Regions from separate parts of the Paenibacillus sp. GL_099_B genome, predicted to be linked through region 2. Evidence: riboswitches for the same ligand, from Rfam matches in the RefSeq annotation. Region 2 holds a riboswitch; each other region holds the start of a gene.

Region 1 (3,273 bases), 750 kb from region 2:
AAACACATTGCCATCCTTTTTCCGATTCGTTTCAAATTATCCCTACCCCCTCTGAATTTGGTCGTTCAAACCCTTGTTGATAGCGCTTCCATACGAGAAGAGAATAGTGGATGAAAGATTTCCAGGATAGGTACAATTCGGTATTTTACGTACAATTAACCTGAAATATAAGGGCAAACCGTCGCAGAACGAACACATTTCCATTACTGGATAAATAAACAAAGTTTTTTTCTCTGCTCAAGTTGAAGGAATGAGTTGAAAAGAATTAGGATGAGCAAATATCAAAATCCGTAAACAAATAAAAAAGGTTCCTAAAGTGGCAACAATGCCATTCTAGGAACCTTTTTCGTATTACATATGATGCGGTCGAGAGGACTCGAACCTCCACGGGGGTTAGCCCACACGGACCTGAACCGTGCGCGTCTGCCAATTCCGCCACGACCGCGTATGTCGTATCTCCGAGAAATTATATCGCGGCGACAAGAAATAATATATCATGTGCAGGTAATTAGTGTCAACAAAAAAATAATTCCCCTTCAATGATAAAGCCTTTTAAAAATTATATCTTGGAAGGCCAGTTGCCGTACCAGGCATACCCGCCTCTTCTTTCCTTATCGATATCGCTGAGTTTATATTTCACAACCCCATCACGTCCTACGAAGATCGGTTTATCCGTTCCAATTTCGTAAAAACGTGCCCAAATTGGCGCTGCACCTGAATCAGCTACGAGTTTGCTACTTCATAAATCCTTGTTCCTGCAGGTTTAAGGGAGCTGGAATCATGCAGCTGTCCCCATGCAGTCAGTTTACCATTCGCTACAACCTGTGTATTAAGAGCATCTACGCCTTTGGCAACTGATTTTTTACTGCGATCCGCAAGAGAGCTGTCGATGAATGAGAAATCACCTTTACGTGCACCTACTTCATCCAACATGTACATGACATTATCATGGCATCATCGTAAGTTGATTCCTTTGATGGCAGCAGCCGAATACCGCGGATCATTCGTCTTTTTAAATTCCTTGGCTAATCTTCTAATTTCTGAGTATGTAGCTTTGTTATCAATCGTAGATTTGGCCCACTCACCACTTGTTTCTTTGTACTCCTTCTTCCATCCCCCGTCAGGACGTTGATTAGGCAAAATATCTGAGATACTTGCTGTCGTTCCAGATACTTAACCTAAAGCTATCGTCTAATTGTATATGAGAAAACCAATAAATTGTCCAATTTTTCTCCATTTGAAACAGTAGTTACTTTTTTGTCATCTATTAAAAATCAACATTCGAGTTATTTCTACATAAATAGCGATAATTCCGTTAACATTGAGATGATAAGAAGTGTTCAAGATCGGTTTGACATTTTCGCATTTATGCAATATAGTTTCAAAAGGTTACAAAAACTTAATTATTCATTTGCCGAGTTTCATGTTTGAAAACGGGGGAACCATTTTGGGTGAATTATTCTTATACATAGGAAATATAGGGAACCTTCTACCGAACCCTTAGCTAACTCCGTAGGCATCGAAGGGAGAACAAAAATTTTGAAAAAGCTTATCATCTCCATTTTTGGAGCAGCAGTTCTATTTACATCCGGTGCAGCAAGCACAGAGGCAAGCAGTATTAACACCGTCGTTAACAACATGACTGGCATACCTTACAAATGGGGCGGCACAACAATGGCCGGATTTGATTGCTCTGGATTTATGAGATATATTTTCAACAAATATAGCATTGAATTACCACGCACTTCCCAGCAACAAGCTAAGGCCGGAACTCCGGTATCCAAAGCTAATCTGCGTACTGGTGACATGGTATTCTTTAATACGATGGGCAATGGCATTTCACATACAGGTGTATATATCGGGGGCGGACAGTTCGCTCATGCTTCAAGCAGCAAGGGTGTCAGCATCACACAATTATCCAATCCTTACTTCAACGATCGTTACGTAACAGCACGCCGGGTAACAGGACAGTTTATGTATAACAAAATGCTGGGCAAAATATAAGTTAAACACGAAAAGGCTTCGGTTATAACCGGAGCCTTTTCTTTGTCTACATTGATTTTCTACAGACGTAAAGTCGCAATCAGTCTGCAATTAAAACTTTTAATGTAATGCCTTCTGTACTCTCATTGCACCCTGAGACAGCGCATGACCTCCGCCTACTGCTCCAGCCACAGCAACCGTCTCCATAATCTCCTGATCGGTCGCTCCTTTGGCACGTGCCTCTTCCACATGGTAAAACGTACATACCTCATTGTTTGCAAACAAACCAATGCCCAGCGCAATCAGCTGTTTGGTCTTGGCATCAATCGCCCCTGCCTGAAAACATTCTCCAGTGAACTCATGATAAGACTTCACCACAGCTGGCAGCACGTCGCTTAATTCACCAATCTGATCTTTATAGGCATGAACCTTATCATTCATCAATGTCACGGTTACCGCACATCCTCTCGGCTGATATGTTACAAGCTCTCACTGTACCTATCTTCTCTCCCGAGAGGTGTAATTATGCCAAAACATCCATGGTAAATCCTATTCTTCGAGCAGGCTCTCGCGTGGTTCGCTGAACAATTGATATCGGTAATTCCGATCAAGCTTGACCACACGACGATTCTGACGGCGAATGAGTACCTGCTCCCCGTCCCAAGCCACTACAATACCTGTCACATCATTGGACTGAATCTCGTCCCGTACTACCCTTACTTTTTCACCTGATAAACGCAGTGCATCCAATTGTGCATCACTGATCATATTTCCGACGCCTACTTTCCCAAAAAAATTATTTACAAAAAGAGACCTAAATGATAAGTCATTTAGGTCTCACGTGACTGTATTGGACTGTCATGTCATTCGAAAGTATGTCCCGACTGAAAGTTACCGCTGCGCGTGCTCTTTGCTGTCGTTCTTCTCAAACCAAAAATCAAGCACTTTGGCGGACATCACACGTTCTTCAAGGTACTCCACTTGATGCGGTGTAAATTGTTCTTTCCAAGAGAAGGACAACTCTTCGCACAAGCCTACAATCGTCAGCAATTCTGACCAGGCAACGTAGCGTTTGTACCAGAAAAATTGAGGATGTTCAATCATATAGGGATAAAGGTCATCGAATTCCGTATGTTTACAATCCAGGGCACGCTCAAAATGTACTTTCGATTCCGCCAGCTTATCAATAAAAAATTGTTCTGTTGCCGGTTGGTTACCCATGGTGTTGCCTCCTCTCCCTAACATAACCCCATTATAAATGAAATCAGCGGTCATGCAAAGGCATTGTTA
Region 2 (3,273 bases):
TGAATGATTCGAGATCTTCAGCACTACGAATGGTACCTTCAGCGATATGGGCATCCATACCGAAGGAATGGGTGAACCCTCCGACCTGGATAGAGGAATCAAGCAGTTTGACATAATCGAGCAGCTTATTCCCACGGTTCACAATCTTTCGCCTCCTACGTTCGTTAAATGTAATATTAAATAACATTTATACTCCATTTTGATTCGCTTTATGTTTGTAAATCCGAATTATATGATATATATATTCACATAAATATCCGCTTTTTGTCAATAGTTTCTTGGTTTTTTAAATATTAAATCTATTCAATGTTATTTTATATAACTTAATGAGTTATGTTGAGCTAAGAGGATGTGAAGGATGGAAATACTAATAAAGTAGAGTGATCAGCCTAATCGGGTATACAAACGAGATCAAATTTAATCATATGCACTTCGTAGGAGAAAATGACGAGATTATACGATTTATGGAAGAGAAAAGCGCAGTTAAAATGATATTAAGAAAAATGCTTTACTTTTAAACATGAACCGGGTATAATCAATTCTGTTGCCGATTATTTATGACATGCGGTCGTGGTGGAATGGCAGACACGCTATCTTGAGGGGGTAGTGGGTGTATACCCGTGGAGGTTCGAGTCCTCTCGACCGCATCATAAGAACGATTAAGAAGAAGCTTCCCGTATGGGGAGCTTCTTTTTTTATGCTTTTTTACAATAAAGATGGGTCCAGACAAAAAAAGGTCACCCGTTTCCCCTGAATACATGTTCATTCTGTCTACCGGGGTCGGATGGCCTTCACTTGTTATTTAAGCAATTCTTTGATGTCCGCTTCAATTTTATCAGGTGTTGTTTTGGGAGCATACCGTTTCAGAACACGTCCGTTCTGATCCACAAGGAATTTGGTGAAGTTCCATTTGATGGCTTTGGAGCCGAGTACGCCTGGCGCTTCTTTGGTAAGGTGCTGGAATAGAGGATGAGCGCTTGAACCATTCACATCGATCTTCTCAAACATCGGGAAGCTAACACCATAGTTCATCTGACAGAACTCGGCAATATCATCAGAAGAGCCTTTTTCCTGTGCAAACTGGTTGCTTGGAAAACCAAGAACTTCAAATGGGGAGTCTTTAAACTTGTCCTGAAGTTCTTGCAGACCTTTGAATTGAGGTGTGAGGCCGCATTGGCTTGCTGTATTCACGATAAGCAGTACTTTGTCACTATAGTTGGACATTTCAACTTCCTGACCGCGAAGGGTGTTTACTTTGTAGTCGTAGACTGACATGAAAATCTCCTCCATTTCATATTCTTCTATCTTCTATTATATTGATTGCAATTAAATATTGCAAAATTAATATTGATTTTTTAACTCAATTTGAAGCTGTCGTGTATGATCTGTGACTGATTTGCTACCTGAATTTCGCTAAAGAGAGAATTAGAGAGCTTTGAAGAGATGGGTAGAGAATGGATGTGTTGTAAGCGCTATTATTGATGTGAAATGGCAAAAATCCGTCGATTCGGTGATCTGCGCAGACTTTACACCAATATGGCACGGGTGTATGATTCATATCGTAATTCCAATTCTAATTAAATTTTACATGAAAAACGAAACAAACGATAATATCGCTCTGATTAATGATTATAAAGGAACGATGTTTTAATCGCTGAGTTTCCATTCATTCATGGGTGGGAAACGGGGGAACCAACAGGATGAACTGTCCAGGACAGTAGGCATCCATGGGGTGAATTTTCCGGTGACAGCCGGAAATAGGGCGACTCTCGCGCCCGAATCCGTCAGCTAACCTCGTAAGCGTTAAAGGGAGAGGCAACAAGCCGTACGCTGGTTCATAGTGTCTTTTTGCTATGGATTATTGAAGAAGCGTCCGGGAGGCCTTGGTCCCCCACGCTTCTTTTTTGTTGTCTTTTCACGCCAAGGGAGGAACGAATGATGGATAAAGAGATGATCTTAGTGACTGCTCCAAATGAAGCAGGACGTAAATTTATCAAATTGCTGATGTACAAAAAAATGCCGTTTGCCGTTCTGACCAACAGTGCAGGGGAAGAGCGCAGGCTCCGGAGAATCGGTGTGGAGCATGTCATTCGCATGAACACGGCTGCAGCTCAGAAATGGTTTTTGCCGCAAGACAGTGTCGGCAATGTTTTTATTTTTGAAAATAGCCTAAACCTGACCTGTCGATATTTGCAGATCTGCCGCTCTTGGACATCCAAGTCCCTGTGTGTCATTACGGAACAAAGCCATCCCAAAGGGATCTATCGGGGAATGGGAGCAGACCGTATTGTATATTCCTTGAATGGGGAAGTTGGGTTTCTGCTTAATGGCTAGTGGCTAGTACTATTCCTGTGATTGATCCAGTGTCAGCTGCCTGTTATAATTGAAATCATAAATAAACGGAATCTTGAGGAGACTCATGCATGATGGTGGGTCTTCTTTTTTATGGTTTGGGAAATGGGGATATGAATTTCCTGTGGCTAACGAGGAGGAATAGGCGTGCCGGATGTACGTGGAATACAATGGTTGTTCTTTGATGTGGGGGATACGCTCGTGGACGAATGGGAGCCGGTAGATGATATTATCGGTCAGTTCGTTCGTGAAGCTTGTGCGCTTGGTTATCAGGTGGAGATGCAGACGGTACGAGATATATTTGCCGCCTCCTACCGAAATTACGAGCAATGGCCGATGAAATTGGCTATTCGTACCCTTATTAGCGATGAGGGGCACCGGGAACAGATACAGGAGAAGCTGAAGTTTCGCAAAGAGCTTGAGCACCCCTTCGCGTCAGCTGACACTGTTCTCCAGACGTTGTCGCAGCATTATAAGATTGGTATCATTGCCAATCAGAGCCCGGGGACGGAAAATCGGCTGGATAGCTACGGCTTGCGCAAGTATGTGGATGTGCTGGCCTGTTCGGCTGAAGAAGGAGTGTCCAAGCCTGATCCTGAATTGTATGCTGTAGCGTTGAAACAGGCGGGATGTAAACCTGAGGAAGCGGTCATGATCGGCGACAGGATTGATAATGATATTATTCCGGCTAAGAAGCTGGGTATGCACACGATCCGGATTTTGCAGGGTTATGGCAGGTTCCAGCCGGAGCTTGCGGATGCAGAGCGTCCAGATTGGACTATTGAATCACTGGAGGAGCTTCTTCCATTGTTAATGGTAACTCAAAATTCAGACAACTAAATAAGAGCAGTATTTAAGAACTAATCGGTATGGATTAGACTGCTGCTCAAACATATAAAAGGCTGATCGTCTCAAGGGATA
Region 3 (3,273 bases), 1.4 Mb from region 2:
TCCAGATCAATTTCGTTTGCAGGATTCCGGCGAATTGCTTCCTGTACAATGGCTGAGACAAAAGCTGTCCCTTGACCATGACCACATCGATCGGGGTGCATGCCGAGTCCAATGCGGGTGACGCTTTCAAGTGGGAAGTATTGAGCAAAACCGCAAATCTGATGATCCTCTCCCAGCACCACTGCATATTGTTCCTTCCGTAGCTGGGGATCTCCGAATTCCACTTCAAGTGCTTTCATCTGCTCCCAGGGCAGCCAGCTATAAATATTATAAGGCGGGTCATACTGCCAATCGCAGATTAGTTCCGCATGTCCTTCTTGCATGGGCACAACGTGAAACGTCACAGGGGCTTCATCCATACAACTGCACGCTCCTCTCATTGTGAACAAGCTATAATGTTCTGATCCGTCCATATACATATGTCATTCCATATCTAAGCTTGTTTTCACTCTACAAAAGAGGCGTTCATTTGGCAAGTCCTCGTTTTAGAAAAAAAGTGAAACAAAAGTTCCGGTAATTTCGTTTATATTATAGTGGGATGGGTAAAAACATTATAAGAGCACGGACGAAGCAACGAAAAATAGCTCTAAATAAGTTGAAGTTAGGTTTGACAGCTATCCCTAGTACGTTAAAGGAAACGAAGCACAAAAAAACCGCCGGATACATTCCTGCGGAGAATGTGCCAGACGGTTCTATTATGCTTCGTTACAGTAGTGTTATTGTTACAGCATGACGTTGCTCAGCTTGTCCCTAGTCGATGGCCAATGTCTCATATGCGTCCGTGCTCATAATCCGTTTAGCGCCAACATAGCGGTTAGCCCAGTAGCTTTCACTTAATGCGCTGATTGTAACTCCTTTAGAAGAAGAGGAGTGTGCAAACTTCCCATCCCCTACAAAGATCCCTACGTGCGAGACCCCTTTGCCCGTTGTATTGAAGAATACCAAGTCACCTGGTCTCATTTCCATGCGAGATACCGAATCGCCCATGTCGAATTGCGAACTCGATTGGCGAGCCAGATCAATACCCAGCTTGTCGAATACATAACTTGTGAATCCAGAGCAGTCAAAGCCGTTAAGCGTTGTTCCTCCGCTTTTGTATGTAGTTCCCATTGCTGAATCAATGACTTGGTCCATTTTTGAATCTGCGAATGCGCTGCCTGCTCCAAGCGATAATGCGAATGTGAGGCTGAGTACAGCCGCAGTTAATTTCTTCTTAAACAAGAGATATACCCCTTCCAATGCCTGCGAGGTTAGCTTAAGGATTCGGTTGAAGGTCCCCTATGATCCCTCTGTTGCAAGATCAATTCACCCATAACTGGTTCCCCCGCTTCCCAGGTGCTAGGAATTTGGCTATGCTAGTTATGCACCTGCGAAATCAAGTAATGACGATTAAATTTTAAGTAGTTACAAATATGAAGGTAAAGATTACAAAGTTGTTACTAAAAACTCACTGCGATTATTGTAACAGAGGTATATCACTTTGGCAACGTTTAACAACAAAATTAACAAAAAAAACCTCGACCTTTGACGGGGAAAGGTCGAGGTTTGCTTGTTTAATGGCATTTGATGAATACAACTTTACATAGAGATGGTAACCATTTTTAACCGTTCAATTTAATCCTTGACCGAGTTGGACTGCCATAACCGGAAATGGGCGCATATCTTCCATAAGCTCAGCAAGCACCGGGCAAGTGGATACGTCTGTTGTAGTATAAGACCAGTTAAGCCCGTTAGTAACCATGAAGCTGAAGTAAAGGCACCAAAGACCAGGAGATGAAGGCCACCCAGCAGGACGGCAATGCCAATTAGAGTGATGACCTGGCGTAGTGCAATCCATAGAGCTTGAAACGTACCACGTGCTCCGCCTTCCCCATCAGGAGCTGAGATACCAAACTGCATGTAGAGCAGGACATGATGGATAACCCAACCGTACACAATCCAACCAGCAACATAGGGAATACCAGGCAAGAGCAGATGGAGGGAATGAAAACCTTCCATAAAGATGGAATAGAGCTTTGGTGCGAGCCAATAAGCCGGTAGCAGCAGCAATAGGGTACGAATGGTGTGGAGCAATAACATCGGTTTCCACAAATTTTTGATGCCGCGGATGAATGGAATGCGTTCTTCCGAATGGTTAAAATGCTGGAGCGAGTAGAGCAGCCCTGCCTGAATGAGAGGGCTGATCAGCATCCGCAGCAGTAGCATAGCCCCTAGAATCCATAGATAGCGATGGACCTCCGGATTCGTTGTCAGGCTGAGTTGGCTCTCCATTTTAAATAAAATCGTACTGAGTTCCCCTGCATCAGGGTCAGGATAACGCAGGAGCAGCGGAACCACAGCAGACTGTACCATTCGATAAAGAAAGTATCCCCATACTAATTGATACAGAAATAAGAGTGCCGCAATGAACATATGTTGACGGACGAGAAACCAGCCTTCACGTATTTTCGCTTTCACTGTATCCACCTCACCATGACAGACTTCCGAATATGGCTTCTATAAGTTTGGTTGCGCTCATGCTCCAGCGGGATTTGGTTGGCTCATCCAGTCCAGCTTTCAGAAAATTGTTCATATGATGGTTCTCCAGCACAATCGTGTATAGCGGATCAGTCATAGCCCAGGAAACAGGAGAAGTATAGGTCAGTTTGTAGGTAATGCGCTCCTCGCTGCCATCCCATTCTTTCGTCATGGTTTTCCCATCTTCGAACATAATTCGAACAGGCACCTTCTTATATTCACTGCCTTTTTTCTGGACTGTAATGGACGACTCGTACAACGTTTGACCGTCTTTCAGGATAGGATTGATTGCGATCTTCTCCACCGCAAAGTCAGCCATGCCGTCTCCGTATACATATTGATTAAAATAATCGGTCCAGGATGTACGGGTTACTTGCTCCACTACCTTTTGAAAATCAGACGAGGTTGGGTGTTTGAAGCGGTATTTCTTTACATAGGTCGAGAGAACACGTTCCATCGTTTTGGCACCAACCTGTTGTTCTATCCCGAGTAATACAAGCTTGCCTCGTGTGTATACGTTCGCTGCATATTGATTCTGAGAATCAAACTTCCAGGAGTCCTGTGTCAGTGAAGCTGGAGAAGTAATAAGACCTGATTGTACAGGCAGATTCGGGATAAGTCCGTATTCCTGTTCCATCACTTTATCTTCCGCATAGGAGGTGAATCCTTCGTCCAACCAAGCCTCTTCAAATTCATTACTCGCGACCATGCCGTAAAAATACTGATGCCCAATCTCGTGCACAACTGTGCGTTCCA

What was found. Region 2 has a riboswitch for cyclic di-AMP ahead of AC3ITG_RS06875 (HAD family hydrolase). Riboswitches for the same ligand answer to the same signal wherever they lie in the genome.
Region 1: it holds a riboswitch for cyclic di-AMP, as region 2 does, so the genes downstream of both, AC3ITG_RS10730 (C40 family peptidase) here and AC3ITG_RS06875 (HAD family hydrolase) in region 2, are expected to answer to the same signal.
Region 3: it holds a riboswitch for cyclic di-AMP, as region 2 does, so the genes downstream of both, AC3ITG_RS00535 (C40 family peptidase) here and AC3ITG_RS06875 (HAD family hydrolase) in region 2, are expected to answer to the same signal.

The regions. Positions count from the first base shown of each region.
Region 1 is NZ_CM174430.1:2,267,919-2,271,191, reverse strand. Features, by position in the region: gene AC3ITG_RS10750 (X2-like carbohydrate binding domain-containing protein) at 1-35, opposite strand, end outside; tRNA gene AC3ITG_RS10745 (tRNA-Leu) at 362-445, opposite strand; gene AC3ITG_RS10740 (pectate lyase) at 560-682, opposite strand; partial or broken gene AC3ITG_RS10735 (pectate lyase) at 724-1,140, opposite strand; cyclic di-AMP (ydaO/yuaA leader) riboswitch at 1,403-1,534, shown strand; gene AC3ITG_RS10730 (C40 family peptidase) at 1,540-2,004, shown strand; gene AC3ITG_RS10725 (carboxymuconolactone decarboxylase family protein) at 2,104-2,433, opposite strand; gene AC3ITG_RS10720 (hypothetical protein) at 2,533-2,751, opposite strand; gene AC3ITG_RS10715 (hypothetical protein) at 2,875-3,204, opposite strand.
Region 2 is NZ_CM174430.1:1,518,145-1,521,417, forward strand. Features, by position in the region: gene AC3ITG_RS06855 (urease accessory protein UreF) at 1-142, opposite strand, end outside; tRNA gene AC3ITG_RS06860 (tRNA-Leu) at 565-647, shown strand; gene AC3ITG_RS06865 (hypothetical protein) at 785-883, shown strand; partial or broken gene AC3ITG_RS06870 (glutathione peroxidase) at 964-1,290, opposite strand; cyclic di-AMP (ydaO/yuaA leader) riboswitch at 1,643-1,818, shown strand; gene AC3ITG_RS06875 (HAD family hydrolase) at 1,936-2,334, shown strand; gene AC3ITG_RS06880 (HAD family hydrolase) at 2,500-3,192, shown strand.
Region 3 is NZ_CM174430.1:110,564-113,836, forward strand. Features, by position in the region: gene AC3ITG_RS00530 (GNAT family N-acetyltransferase) at 1-359, opposite strand, end outside; gene AC3ITG_RS00535 (C40 family peptidase) at 751-1,221, opposite strand; cyclic di-AMP (ydaO/yuaA leader) riboswitch at 1,225-1,362, opposite strand; gene AC3ITG_RS00540 (hypothetical protein) at 1,615-2,457, opposite strand; gene AC3ITG_RS00545 (M1 family metallopeptidase) at 2,468-3,273, opposite strand, start outside.